2 linked regions of the Prochlorococcus marinus str. AS9601 genome follow. The protein of the gene in region 1 binds, or shares a complex with, the protein of each later gene. Links are inferred from orthologs where the notes say so. Each region holds a gene or a part of one and is shown on either strand. Other genes may lie near its edges.

Region 1 (6,431 bases):
AAATATATTATCAGCTTTTTCTTTATATGTCTCGTAGTTTTCTGATTTTGACAGAAGATCATATTGAATATTTAAATTCTTTTTCTCAGTAATGGTCTGTTTAAAAATTATCCCTTCAATTTTCTTTTCCAATAATTCAAGTTTTTTTTGTTTCAGATGAAAATCATAATAATTCTCTAAGCTTGTGCATAAATCTATTTTATTTTCGGAATTAATTTCCTTATTAAAAAACCAAACGCAATAAAAATCTTTGTTGAATGTAGAAAAATTAAAGTTATTGTTTTTAAACCTGTTTATCCAAATCTTCCAATTTTTAAATATCTCCATTAAGTCTGAGTTGCTAATGAAATCAATATTTTTTCCCATTATTTCTGAATTAACAGTTGCGCTAATAACCTCTAATTGTTTTGTGAGGATAGGGCTTACTCCTTGATATGTATTTATTAAACAGTATTTCAAAGACTCAGGTACTATTGAAATTGAGTCTTTCCATGATTGAAAAGACTCATCTTCTCTAGGTTGTTTTTTAAGATTGACTGGAGGGCCAGAATAAATTGATCCTGTTGAAATTGTTCTAAAACTAGATTGACTTGATTTGATTTGTTTACCAACGGCAATTATTTTATGTTTATTATCTAAATAAAAAATATTACTATGTTTTCCCATTAATTCAAAAATTAAATACTTATTAATTTCATCTCCAGGTTTTTTCGCAAAACTAAATTTTATAACTCTCTCGAAATCATCTTGATCAATCGAAACTAAAGCCATATACTTTAATCCGTATCTTATTTGTTTAGAAAGTGTGCTTTCTCTCCCAATCTTTTCTGGCTTATTTATTTTTAGTATTCTTGGAGAGTCCCCATTCCATGAAACTTCTAACCATGTTTGAGAATCAACTCCTCTGAAACATAATTGAATTGTACTATGCTCTGGTTGTTGGGCAGTCTCAAACTTTGTAGGTAAGATGTTCTGTGTCAAATAATGCAAGACAGATCTAATAGATGTAATATCCATTATCTGTGGAACACCTTTTTGCATTATTACTTTTTAATTCGCAAGAAGTTTATTTTACTGTAAAAAATTTAATATGAAAGATCAAAAAAAACTTATTATCCTTACTGGACCCAGCGGGGTAGGTAAAGGAACAGTTGTCAAAAAAATATTATGTAAAGAAAAAAATTTTTGGCTTTCAATATCTGCAACTACTAGAGAACCTAGAGAGGGAGAGAAGGACGGAGAAAATTATTATTTCTTAAACCAAGAAAAGTTTAAAGAAATGATTGAACAAAATCTTTTCCTTGAATGGGCTCAATTTGCTGGAAACTACTATGGAACGCCTTTGTCTTCTGTTAATGAGAAAATAAAAAAGGGATTTACCGTACTACTTGAAATTGAAGTAGAGGGTGCAAGGCAAATAAAAAATAAGTTTCCTAATTCACAGTCAATATTTTTACTTCCTCCGGATAAAGAAGAGTTAGAGAGAAGAATAAGAAATAGAGGTACCGAAAAAGAAGAGGCAATTAAAAAAAGACTCTCAAGGGCTAATTATGAGATTTCAGTATCAAATGAATTTGATTTTGCATTAACAAATCACGATGTTGATGAAACAGCAAAAAAAATAATCAAGTTAATAAAAACTTGATTATTTTCTATTTATCAACTCATTGGATGGAATAATAAATCTGGGAAAAACCTATTAAATTCAATAATTATTCCAGCTGTAAGGCTTAGCCAAATTGCTGCTACCACTGGAGCAGATCTGACAAATTTTGTGTTTAGAATTTTGAACATTTGTTTTATGAAAGTTTTTTAAGGATGTTTAGCGAGGACCATTAAGTGTAATATTGTTATCTTTCTCTCTTAAATCTCCATTTCTACCTTGTTTATTAGCAAGAAGCGGCCATTGGGCTCCTTTTACAAGACATTTTCTGGCTAAGTCTAGGTCAATAATGATCTCAAGATCTGCTGGATTCTTAGTCTTTTTTGATTCAATGAGATACTCTCTTCCTGACCAACCTATAATTCCAGCAATGTAAATGAACAATACTCCGGGAATAAGTAAATCTCCTTCATGACCTCTATTTAGAAGGGCCCCCCATGGCTCAAGAGGAGGTCCAATTATTAAATGAGGAAGACCATCATCTCCGCATGATGCTTTTCCATATCTTTCAAATCTTGCTATGTCTTTTTGAGTTGTTGCAGAATTTGCTCTCTCAATGAATTTAGGATTTTCAGAGCATTTTGTGAGGGCTGAAGCGGTATATTCTGTGCTAGCTCTATCTGCGTTTAAGGCAGGCCCATTTGCAGCTAGAGCAATTGGAGTAATTCCGAGGAACAGAAAAACTGAGGTTATGATTGAAAAAAAGAATTTCATAAGTTGCAATCTTTAATTCCTTATGGTGTGTTAAGTAAGAAATTAATATTAAAATAGAACAAGTTGAATCAAAAATGCATAAAGTTTTAGCTATTGAAACAAGTTGTGATGAGACATCTGTCTCAATAGTTTCTAATATTGGCGATACTTTCAGAATACATTCAAATATAATTGCCTCTCAAATTGAAGATCATTCAAAATGGGGAGGAGTTGTGCCTGAACTTGCAGCTAGAAAGCATTTAGAATTATTACCTTTTGTTTTAGATAAGGCTCTAGAAGAAGCAAAAATTAAAATTGAGGAAGTCGATTATATTGCTTCAACTGTAGCTCCTGGATTAGTTGGTTGTTTACGAGTTGGCTCTATAACTGCAAGATCACTTTGCATGTTACATTCAAAACCATTTTTGGGAATTCATCATTTGGAGGGGCATTTATCTTCAATTCTATTTTCAGAAAACTATCCAAAGAAATCTTTTCTGACATTACTTGTTAGTGGCGGGCATACTGAATTGATAAAGGTAGATGATAGTAGGGGGATGCAAAGACTTGGGAAAAGTTTTGATGATGCTGCTGGAGAAGCCTTTGATAAAGTTGGCAGACTATTAGGTCTTAGTTATCCAGGAGGACCGGCAATTGAAAAGATTGCTAAAAATGGGGACCCAATGAAATTTAATTTACCAAAATGTAAGATCTCTGATAAAAAAGGTGGATTTCTTAAATATGATTTCTCTTTTAGTGGTTTAAAAACTGCCGTATTAAGATTAGTTGAGAGAATAAACTTGACTGGGAAGACCGTTCCAATTCCAGATATTGCTGCAAGTTTTGAGAGAGTAGTGGCAGAGGTCTTGGTAGATAGAACAATAAAATGCGCACAAGATCATAGCTTGGATACTGTAGTTGTGGTTGGGGGAGTGGCTGCTAACAATACATTAAGAAAAATGATGATTAGTGAAGCTAGTAAAAAATCTATTAAAGTTCATTTAGCCCCTCTTGATCTTTGTACAGATAATGCGGCAATGATTGGAGCAGCGGCGTTGTTCAGAATCAAATTTAAGGATCATTTTAGTTCTCTTAAATTAGGTGTCGCAGGAAGACTATCAATTGAACAAGCAGATAACCTTTATGAAGAAACCCCTCCTTTCTAATTTTAATGAACAAACAACCTAAAATCGAGATTAATGAGACAAAAAACTTCGTTGATAAAAAGGAATTGAATTTGTGGAAAAGAGGTTTTACCCCTCAAGCTGAAATATGGAATGGCAGGATGGCAACTGTTGGTATAGGAATTATTTTTATAATTATTGCTTTAATAAGCAAGTTTTCTTAATAGAAAAAATTAATTTTCTTAAAAGTATTTTTGAAAGAATTTTTTAAAATACTCTTGTTCAGCCGATGCATTAAATTAAAAAGTATTGTTTTTATTGGACTAGAGATAAGATTATTGATTTAATCAAAATAATGAATGTTTTTATTATTTATAATTTTATATGACGCCTGAAAGGCTTGGATTACTTTGGGGGATAACTGTATTTGCAGGCGCTTGCGCTCGATTATTTTCTTCTTTTACAGGATTCCCAAGTGTTGTTATTTTATTGCTTTCTGGATTATTAATTGGAAGATCAGGACTGGGACTTGTTGAGCCTTTAGATCTCGGGCAAGGGCTTGAAACTATTGTGGGGCTTTTGGTCTGTTTGGTTCTTTTTGAAGGGGGATTAAATTTAAAACTTCCTGAGGGGAATATAAGAAATACTGTTTTAAAAATTTCATTGGTAAGACTTTTTATTTCATTATCAGCTGGAATTTTCATTGCTCATTGGCTGGCTGGCCTCTCATGGCAAGTCGCAGGAATATATAGTGCCATAGTTCTAGCTACTGGACCAACAGTTGTCTCTCCATTAGTGGAACAAATAAAATTAGCTTCCCCACTCTCGGAAGTTTTAAAAGCTGAGGGGTTGCTGCTTGAACCAATTGGTGCAGTACTAGCATTACTGCTTTTAGAATTGACTTTAGGGGATCTTCGTGGGATTAACGATGTATTTATAGCATTAATGCAAAGATTAGGAGGAGGAGTTTTAATCGGATTAAATGCAGGATGGTTATTATCAGAAATTTTAAAAAAAATAAAAAATGAAGCCTCATTTGGTATAGAGCTTCAAGTTACCCTTGGATTTATTTTTCTTGTGTATGGAATTTGTGAATATTTTTTACCAGAATCAGGCTTGCCGGCTTCAGTCGCGTCAGGTTTTATTGTAGGCAAAAGAGAAGTTATAGATAAGGAGAGATTGGATAATCTAATAGGTGAATTAGCTCAATTAGCAATAACAGTTCTTTTCCCTCTTTTGGCTGCTGACGTTTCTTGGGGTGAATTAAGTCCGCTAGGGTGGGGAGGGTTTGTTTGCGTTTTTATGTTGATGGTAATTGTTCGCCCTATCTCTATCTGGATAGCAACAATGGGGAGAGACTTGAACTTAAAAGAAAAAATATTTTTAGCCTGGTTAGCCCCAAGAGGTATTGTTACTGCAGCTGTAGCTTCTCTTTTTTCTATCAGATTAGAGCAGGCTGGTATCCTTGGGGCTGGCCGTCTTCAAGGTTTAGTTTTTCTTACTATTTTGATGACGGTAGGAATACAAGGACTTTCAGCTAAACCTTTGGTGAATAGACTTAAATTAGGCCAAAAAAATAATTTTGATTGATTAAAGACATCTTTCAATTCGAGTTCTATCAGTTTTACTCTCTGCGAAAAGCTCCCAACTTTGAATTAAATCTGGCCCAATGAGAGATCCAAAAAAGGCTACTCTTAATGATTTCATTAATATCCCTTTTTTAATATTATGCTTTTTTGAGATTTCGTTTATTATTTCTTTGGCTTTCTCTTTATTTAGTTTTATAGTATTTTTCTCAATTAAATAATTTAAGATTAGTTTTAAAGATAATTTGCTTTCCCGATTTTCCAGAAAATCTTGACCTTCTTTTTGAATTGTAGGTATTAAGAAAAATGGTTTAGATTGATCAATTGAATCTTTTAAAAGAGTCATAGAGTCTCTAATCAAAATTGCTAACTTATTAGCCCATTCTTGAGATGGCGGTTCCCAACCATTTTCATCCCAGTAAGTTCTCATGATCTCAACTAACTTTATTGATTCCATATTTTTTATGTATTGAGAATTAATCCAGTTGAGTTTTTCCCAACTAAATTTGGCTCCAGCTTTATTTATTTCTGATAAGTCAAAAATTTCAGATATCTCTTCAAGTGAAAGTATTTCTCTGTCGGCAGTTTTTGGAGACCAACCTAAAAATGCCATATAGTTCGATAGGGCCTCAGGTAAATATCCCATTTCTCTAAATTCATCGATTGAAGTAACGCAATCTCTCTTCGATAATTTTTTCCCTTCGCTATTTAGTATTAAGGGTGTATGCGAAAAAGTTGGCAAATTAAAATTTAATGCGTTATAAATCAATATTTGTTTTGCAGTGTTCGAGATATGGTCTTCACCCCTTACGACGTGAGTAATATTCATGAAATTATCATCAACTACAACTGCAAGATTATACAAAGGATCGCCAATCTCATATCCCTTGGCCCTTCTTGATAAAACTAAATCACCGCCCAAATCCTTCCCCTGCCATTTGATTTCGCCTCTTATCTGATCTATCCATTTAATAACAATTTTTTCATCAATCTTGAATCTTATTACTGAAGTCCGCCCTTGGGATATGAATGTTTCTATTTCTTCTTTTGAAAGACTTCTGTGTCTATTATCATGCTTTGGAGGTAATCCTTTCTTTTTTTGTTCTTCTCTTAATTCAGATATTTCATCTTCTGATGTAAAGCACCTATATGCAGCTCCACATTCTAATAGTTTTTTGATATGACTTTTGTGAATCGAAATTCTGTCACTTTGCTTTATAGGTTCTTCATCCCATTTAAGTCCAAGCCATTTCAAGCCCTGTAATATATTTTTTGTATATTCAGATTTAGATCGAAGAAAATCTGTATCTTCTATTCTGATAAGAAATTTTCCACCTATTTTTTGTGCATACAACCAATTGAATA
Region 2 (6,384 bases), 1.1 Mb from region 1 along the record:
TATTTATTTATCTGACTACAGCAAAATGGCTATTAAGCTCTTCATTAGTTTGAATTCACTAGGTATTTATTCTCATTTTTGTAAAATTGTGGATTTTTTGGTTTAACTTTACATTTCTTAATGGTATTGTTTACAAAATATCATTTAACTTTAATGTCCTCTGAAATAATAAATGAAAATAAACTAGCTTCAATCGCAAGTATAAAAGCTAGTAATGATGTTGATCTTGTTCGATCATACTTGAGGGATATAGGAAGAGTTCCATTGCTATCGCATGAGCAAGAAATAACTCTAGGTAGACAAGTGCAAGAGTATATGGAAGTTGAAAGAATAGAACTAGAAATTATTGAATTGACAGGAGAAAAGCCTAGTATTGATGAATTATCGGCCAAATTAAACTTAACCACTTCTACAATAAAAAAAAGATTGAGAGCTGGACAAAGAGCTAAAGAGAGAATGGTTGCAGCTAACTTAAGATTGGTAGTAAGCGTCGCAAAAAAATATACTAAAAGAAACATGGAACTTTTGGATTTAATTCAAGAGGGAACTATAGGACTGGTCAGAGGAGTTGAAAAATTTGATCCAGCAAGAGGTTACAAGTTTTCAACATATGCTTACTGGTGGATTAGACAAGGTATCACAAGAGCAATAGCTGAAAAAAGTCGGGCGATAAGATTGCCAATTCATATAACTGAAATGTTGAATAAGTTAAAAAAAGGTCAAAGAGAACTTAGTCAAGAAATGTCTAGAACTCCAACTGTGAGTGAACTTGCAAAATACGTAGAGCTCCCCGAAGATGACGTTAAAGATTTGATGTGCAAAGCTGGGCAGCCAGTTAGTCTTGAAACAAAAGTTGGTGACGGCGAGGACACTGTTTTATTAGATTTACTTGCAGGTGGCGAGGATTTACCAGACGAACAAATAGAGATGGATTGCATGAGAGGTGATCTGCATTCTCTTTTACATCAATTACCTGATCTTCAATGTAGAGTTTTAAGAATGAGATATGGAATGGATGGTGATGAGCCAATGTCTCTTACAGGTATTGGTAGAGTATTAGGAATAAGTAGAGATCGAGTAAGAAACTTAGAACGAGATGGTCTAAGAGGCTTGAGAAGACTCAGTGATAATGTAGAAGCTTATTTTGTTTCTTGAATAAATTCATTTATTAAATTATTTGTTTTTTCAGGTTCTTCATCATGAGGACAATGACCAGCTCCGCTTATGATATCTAGTCTTTTAATATTTCTGAATTCTTTCTTCCACTCCTTTGCTTCATCTAAAGATTCCCAAGGATCTTTTTCTCCCCAAATCAATTGTATTGGAGCATTTACTTTATCGAAAAGGTCAGTAGCAAGATAGTCATCAAATAAGTTAATAAAACCACGAAATGCTTCTTTAGAGTTTTTCCTTTGGGAGGGTTGATAAAGTATTTCAATCAATTCTTTATCGATATTTTTTCCTGAAGGGTAAGCTTGTTCAAGTATTTTCTTTATAACTTTGGGATTAGCAGCTCTTGTAAAAAGTGTATTACTAATTACTCTTTGCCTGACTATTGTTTTGAGAAAGGGCCTCAGCAGATTCATAAAGATATCACTTTTTTTTAAACGTTTATCATCCATAGTTCTTTGCGCACAATCAATCAAAATTACACCTTTGCAATTATCTTTGAGGATTTCAGCAGTTTTCAATGCAATAACACCACCAATTGAATTTCCTACCAAGTAAACAGGAGATTTTATTACCTCTTTACAAAATGTTGATATTTGATTACTCCATAAGTCAAATGAATATTTAATTGAATTTTCTTTATCAGGTTCGTAATTTAATAAAGCACTAGGCTGACTGCTTTTCCCAAATCCTAATAAGTCAATTGCGTAGCAATTAGAAAATTTACCAAGAAAATCTTGATTATGTCTCCAGTGGTTTTTTGATGCTCCAAATCCATGAATTAACAAAATTTTAATGTTTTTTTCAGAAGTAGATTCTTTGGATAAAGACCAAGAAATTTCCCAATTTTTCCACTTCCAAGTTTCAGATTTATTTAAAGACACTATGTATATGCTTTTAATTAAACTTTAATTCAAAAAAAAATTATTCGTTTTTAATAAATTATTCTTAGTAAAGAAAAAGCGTTCATTTTATGAAAAAGAAAAAGGTTATATGTATTGGTGAGGCTTTAATAGACAGAATCAGAAATAAGTCAAATAAGGGATTTACAGATTTTTTGGGTGGTGCGCCGGCTAATGTCGCTTGTGCATTGAGAAAATTAAAAATAGATTCAATTTTTATGGGAAGTTTGGGTAATGATGATTATGGAAAAAAATTTATTTCGCAATTTGATCAATTGGGAGTTAATTTAGATTTCTTGCAATTAAATAATGATTCATCTACTCGTGTGGTTAATGTAAATAGGGATCAATTTGGAGATCGTTTTTTTTCAGGCTTTGAGGAAAGTTCTCATGCATGCTATGCAGACGAAGTTCTTAGCAAGAAATTAATAGAAAAAGAAATTTTAAATTTGGAGAAATCTTTTCTAGAAATAAAATATTTGGTAACAGGAACGAACTTATTATCATCTCCAATATCAGCAGAGACTATTTTTTTTCTTATTGAACAGGCTAATAAATTTGAAGTCAAAATAGTTATTGATTTGAATTGGAGAGAGGTTTTTTGGGATCATGCAAGTTTCTCATCAGAAATTAGTAAAGCCGCGAGAGTTAATTTAATCAAGAATTTTTTAAATTATGCAAATGTTTTAAAGCTTGCGAAGGAAGAAGCAATTTTGTTTTTTGAGGATGAAAACCCCTTGCTAATATCTCAACGACTGTCTAATAGACCAGATGTAATAATAACTGATGGAAAAAATCCTGTTTTATGGAGCATCAACGGATTTCAGGGAATTACCGAAACTCCTACTTCACAAAAAATTGTTGATACAACCGGGGCAGGCGATGCTTTTCTAGCTGGCTTTATTTCAAAATTAATTTCTTCTGGCTATCCTACAAGTGATTTAGAGATAGAAGATTGCATTAAGTTCGCAGGTGTTTGTGGATTATTAACTTGTCTTGGTGAAGGCGCTATCGAGCAACAGCCATATTATGAAAAGGTTAATAAATTTTTGGGATCTCTTATTTCGTAGTTTCTTCCATAATCTTTTGCGTAACTAATTTCTATTTTCCAGAAATTATCAATAACTGGTTCTATTAATTCTGGCCATTCAATAACTAAAATAGCTTGTCTTTGTATTGCCTCTTCTTCTTCAGAAAAAAAAACTTCCTTTGCTGAAGATACATTTCCTAACCTGTATAAATCAAGGTGGATTAGTGGAATTTTTCCGGAGTTATAGTGATGCGATAAAGCAAATGTAGGGCTTGTAATGTCCTCAGAGATTGATAAGCCTTTAGCAATCCCTTGTACGAATGAAGTTTTCCCAGCCCCAATTGGACCCTTTAATAAAATAATTGATTGTGGATTTAATTTGTGTGAGAGTTTTTTTCCTAAATTTAAAGTTTCTTTTAAATTTTCAACAAACACAAAATTACACAAAAATCATTTATAGTCTAATAATAAATGTATTTACTAGATATGGTTATCGCAAATTCAGTTAAAACCTCTACACCAAATTATGTAATTGCTGATATCTCCTTATCAGATTTTGGCCGTAAAGAAATTAAAATTGCCGAAACGGAAATGCCTGGATTAATGGCACTTAGAGATAAATATCAATCAGAAAAGCCACTAAAAGGTGCAAAAATAGCCGGAAGTTTGCATATGACTATTCAGACTGCAGTCTTAATAGAAACTCTTGTTGATCTTGGGGCAGAAGTGAAATGGGCTTCATGCAATATTTTTTCAACTCAAGATCATGCGGCGGCGGCTATTGCAGATCAAGGAATTCCTGTATACGCAAAAAAAGGTGAGACACTTGATGAATATTGGCAATATACCCACTACATTCTTGATTGGGGTTCAGACTCTCCAAATATGATTCTTGATGATGGTGGGGATGCAACTGGTTTATTGATACTCGGCAGTAAAGCGGAAAAAGATTTGTCTGTTTTAGATAATCCTGGTAATGAAGAAGAAATTGCTTTATTCAACTCTATTAAATCTAAATTAGAAAATGATAGTGACTTCTATTCTAGAATTAAAAGTAATATCATTGGTGTCACTGAAGAAACTACGACAGGAGTTGCAAGACTGTATCAACTGCAAAAGCAAAATGCTTTACCTTTCCCTGCGATCAACGTTAATGATTCAGTAACTAAGAGCAAATTTGATAATTTATATGGCTGTCGCGAATCTTTAGTTGATAGTATAAAGCGCGCAACTGATGTGATGATTGCTGGTAAGGTTGCTTTGGTAATGGGTTTTGGAGATGTAGGTAAAGGTTCAGCCCAGTCATTGCGTGGACTTGGTGCAATCGTAAAAGTTGCTGAAGTTGATCCAATTTGTGCTCTTCAAGCGGCAATGGAAGGTTTTAGCGTTGTTACGTTAGACGATGTTGTGGAGGATATAGATATCTTTGTTACAGCAACTGGGAATTATCAAGTAATTACAAATGAAAATCTCGTCAAGATGAAAGATGAGGCCATAGTTTGTAATATTGGTCATTTCGATAATGAAATTGATGTGGCTTCATTGAAAGATTATCCATGGGAAAATATTAAGCCGCAGGTTGATCACATAACTTTACCGAGTGGCAATAAAATAATTCTTTTAGCCGAAGGTAGATTAGTTAACTTAGGCTGTGCCACTGGACATCCAAGTTTTGTTATGAGTAATTCTTTTACTAACCAAGTATTAGCTCAAATCGAACTTTTCAATAAGTCAGAGCAATATGCGAAAGAGGTTTATGTTTTACCAAAGCATTTAGATGAAATGGTAGCTAGATTACATCTTGATAAAATTGGTGCAAAATTAACAACATTAACTAAGGAACAAGCTGACTATATTAATGTCTCTGTTGAAGGACCTTACAAACCAGAGCTTTATAGATACTAAGTTTGAGTTTAATTTTTGTAAATTTTCTTACTTCAATTCCCGACTATATTAGTTTAGCTGTTGAAAAGAATTCAACAATTGCATACCTCACTATTTGTTTGGCTATGTTTTTGGAAAACATAATACCTCCAATTCCTTCGGAAATAATAATGCCATTAGGAGGTTTTTTTGTTTATCAACAAAAATTAAATTTCTATATTTTAGTTTTTTGGGGATTACTTGGAACTATTTTAGGTTCATTGCCTTGGTACTATTTAGGTAGATTAGTAAATGAAAAAAGACTTTCAAATTTTCTAGATAAAAAAGGAAAATATCTCGGTATTTCCTCTGATGATCTAAATAAAAGTAAAAGGTGGTTTGATAAATACGGTGTTTCTTTAGTTTTTTGGGGCAGATTAGTACCAGGTATAAGAACTTTAATCTCAGTTCCTGCTGGCATAGAACTTATGCCATTAAGAAAATTTTTGCTTTGGACTACATTTGGGAGTCTGATATGGGTAGTACTTCTCACTTATTCAGGTTATTTATTTGGTGAAAATTATCGAATCATTCAAACTTATTTAGATCAAATCAAATATGTTGTAAAGCCAATTTTAATTTTAATTTTCTTATATATTTTTATAAGAATACTTATTAGATTTCTTAAAAATAGAGCTTAAAATGGAATTTCACTTGAGTTATTGCTATTGGAATATTGGTTATTATCAGAATCCTTTCGTGAGCCTAGTAAGTTTAATCTATCTACCCTAACAACTGGTTTAAATCTATCTTCTCCAGTATTTTTATCTTTCCAGCTATCAATCTTAAAGCTTCCTGTAATTCCAATTAATGATCCTTTTTTCACATAATCTGCGGCTATTTGTGCTTGCTTGCCCCATATTTCTAAATTAAACCAATCTGGCTCTTCATCTCTGCTTCTTCTGTTAACTGCAATTGTGAAGTTCGCTACTATACTGCCTGATTCAAAATATCTGACATCTGGTTCTCTTCCTGCTCTGCCAACAAGGTTAATAGTGTTAATTTCCATAAATTTTTTTTTTTATAATACTCATATTTTTAGTTTCTGCTCAAAGTTTTACGTGCTATTCATAACTAAACGTCAGAATTCCGAGAGCTTATCAAAAAATAGATATATTATTTATAAAAAGAAATTCTTATTGTGATTTTTAACAGATTTAAATTTTCTCGAGATATTGGCATAGATTTGGGAACGGCCAATACTCTTATACATGTATCAGGAAAAGGCGTTGTTTTACAGGAGCCTTCTGTGGTAGCTATGGATTTAGAAGAAGGGATTCCATTAGCTGTTGGTAAAGAAGCAAAGTTAATGCTTGGAAGGACCCCTGGCAATATAAGAGCTGTAAGACCACTAAGAGA

The links.
Region 2: the proteins of tsaD (region 1) and tsaE are in contact, whole or in part, in a crystal structure (PDB 6N9A), measured with the Thermotoga maritima proteins. The link is inferred for Prochlorococcus marinus str. AS9601 from one-to-one orthologs. Residues at the interface, in WP_004082750.1 of Thermotoga maritima: Cys10, Asp11, Arg49, His50, Leu82, Gly84, Gly135, Gly136, Glu154, Thr155, Leu156, Asp157, Asp158, Ser159, Glu162, Asp165, Lys166, Arg169, Leu170, Tyr175, Lys213, Thr214, Leu217, Tyr218, Gln221, Arg222, Asn324; in WP_004082108.1 of Thermotoga maritima: Leu37, Gly38, Lys46, Lys57, Val59, Lys60, Ser61, Thr63, Phe64, Thr65, Leu66, Met67, Val69, Pro71, Tyr82, Arg83, Leu84, Asp86, Asp88, Phe89, Asp93, Ile128, Asp130, Glu131, Arg134.

What each region holds. Positions count from the first base shown.
Region 1 is NC_008816.1:454,688-461,118, forward strand. Bases 1,505-4,486 are described here. They hold tsaD (tRNA (adenosine(37)-N6)-threonylcarbamoyltransferase complex transferase subunit TsaD), read left to right. Parts: upstream 1,505-2,451; coding sequence 2,452-3,522; downstream 3,523-4,486. Other genes in these bases: gmk (guanylate kinase), read left to right, coding at 1,505-1,645; psaJ (photosystem I reaction center subunit IX), read right to left, coding at 1,660-1,794; A9601_RS11645 (photosystem I PsaF protein (subunit III)), read right to left, coding at 1,823-2,377; A9601_RS11655 (high light inducible protein), read left to right, coding at 3,528-3,704; A9601_RS11660 (cation:proton antiporter), read left to right, coding at 3,865-4,486. In the rest of the region: A9601_RS11630 (Rqc2 family fibronectin-binding protein), read right to left, coding at 1-1,017; more of gmk, read left to right, coding at 1,091-1,504; more of A9601_RS11660, read left to right, coding at 4,487-5,070; gltX (glutamate--tRNA ligase), read right to left, coding at 5,071-6,431.
Region 2 is NC_008816.1:1,564,469-1,570,852, reverse strand. Bases 1,819-4,753 are described here. They hold tsaE (tRNA (adenosine(37)-N6)-threonylcarbamoyltransferase complex ATPase subunit type 1 TsaE), read right to left. Parts: upstream 3,538-4,753; coding sequence 3,100-3,537; downstream 1,819-3,099. Other genes in these bases: ahcY (adenosylhomocysteinase), read left to right, coding at 3,589-4,753; A9601_RS17765 (carbohydrate kinase family protein), read left to right, coding at 2,144-3,142; A9601_RS17770 (alpha/beta fold hydrolase), read right to left, coding at 1,819-2,054. Also shown: mgtE (magnesium transporter), read left to right, coding at 1-53; A9601_RS17775 (RpoD/SigA family RNA polymerase sigma factor), read left to right, coding at 154-1,155; more of A9601_RS17770, read right to left, coding at 1,140-1,818; more of ahcY, read left to right, coding at 4,754-5,007; A9601_RS17750 (DedA family protein), read left to right, coding at 5,010-5,666; A9601_RS17745 (single-stranded DNA-binding protein), read right to left, coding at 5,663-6,034; A9601_RS17740 (rod shape-determining protein), read left to right, coding at 6,167-6,384. UniProt on the Escherichia coli protein: Required for the formation of a threonylcarbamoyl group on adenosine at position 37 (t(6)A37) in tRNAs that read codons beginning with adenine.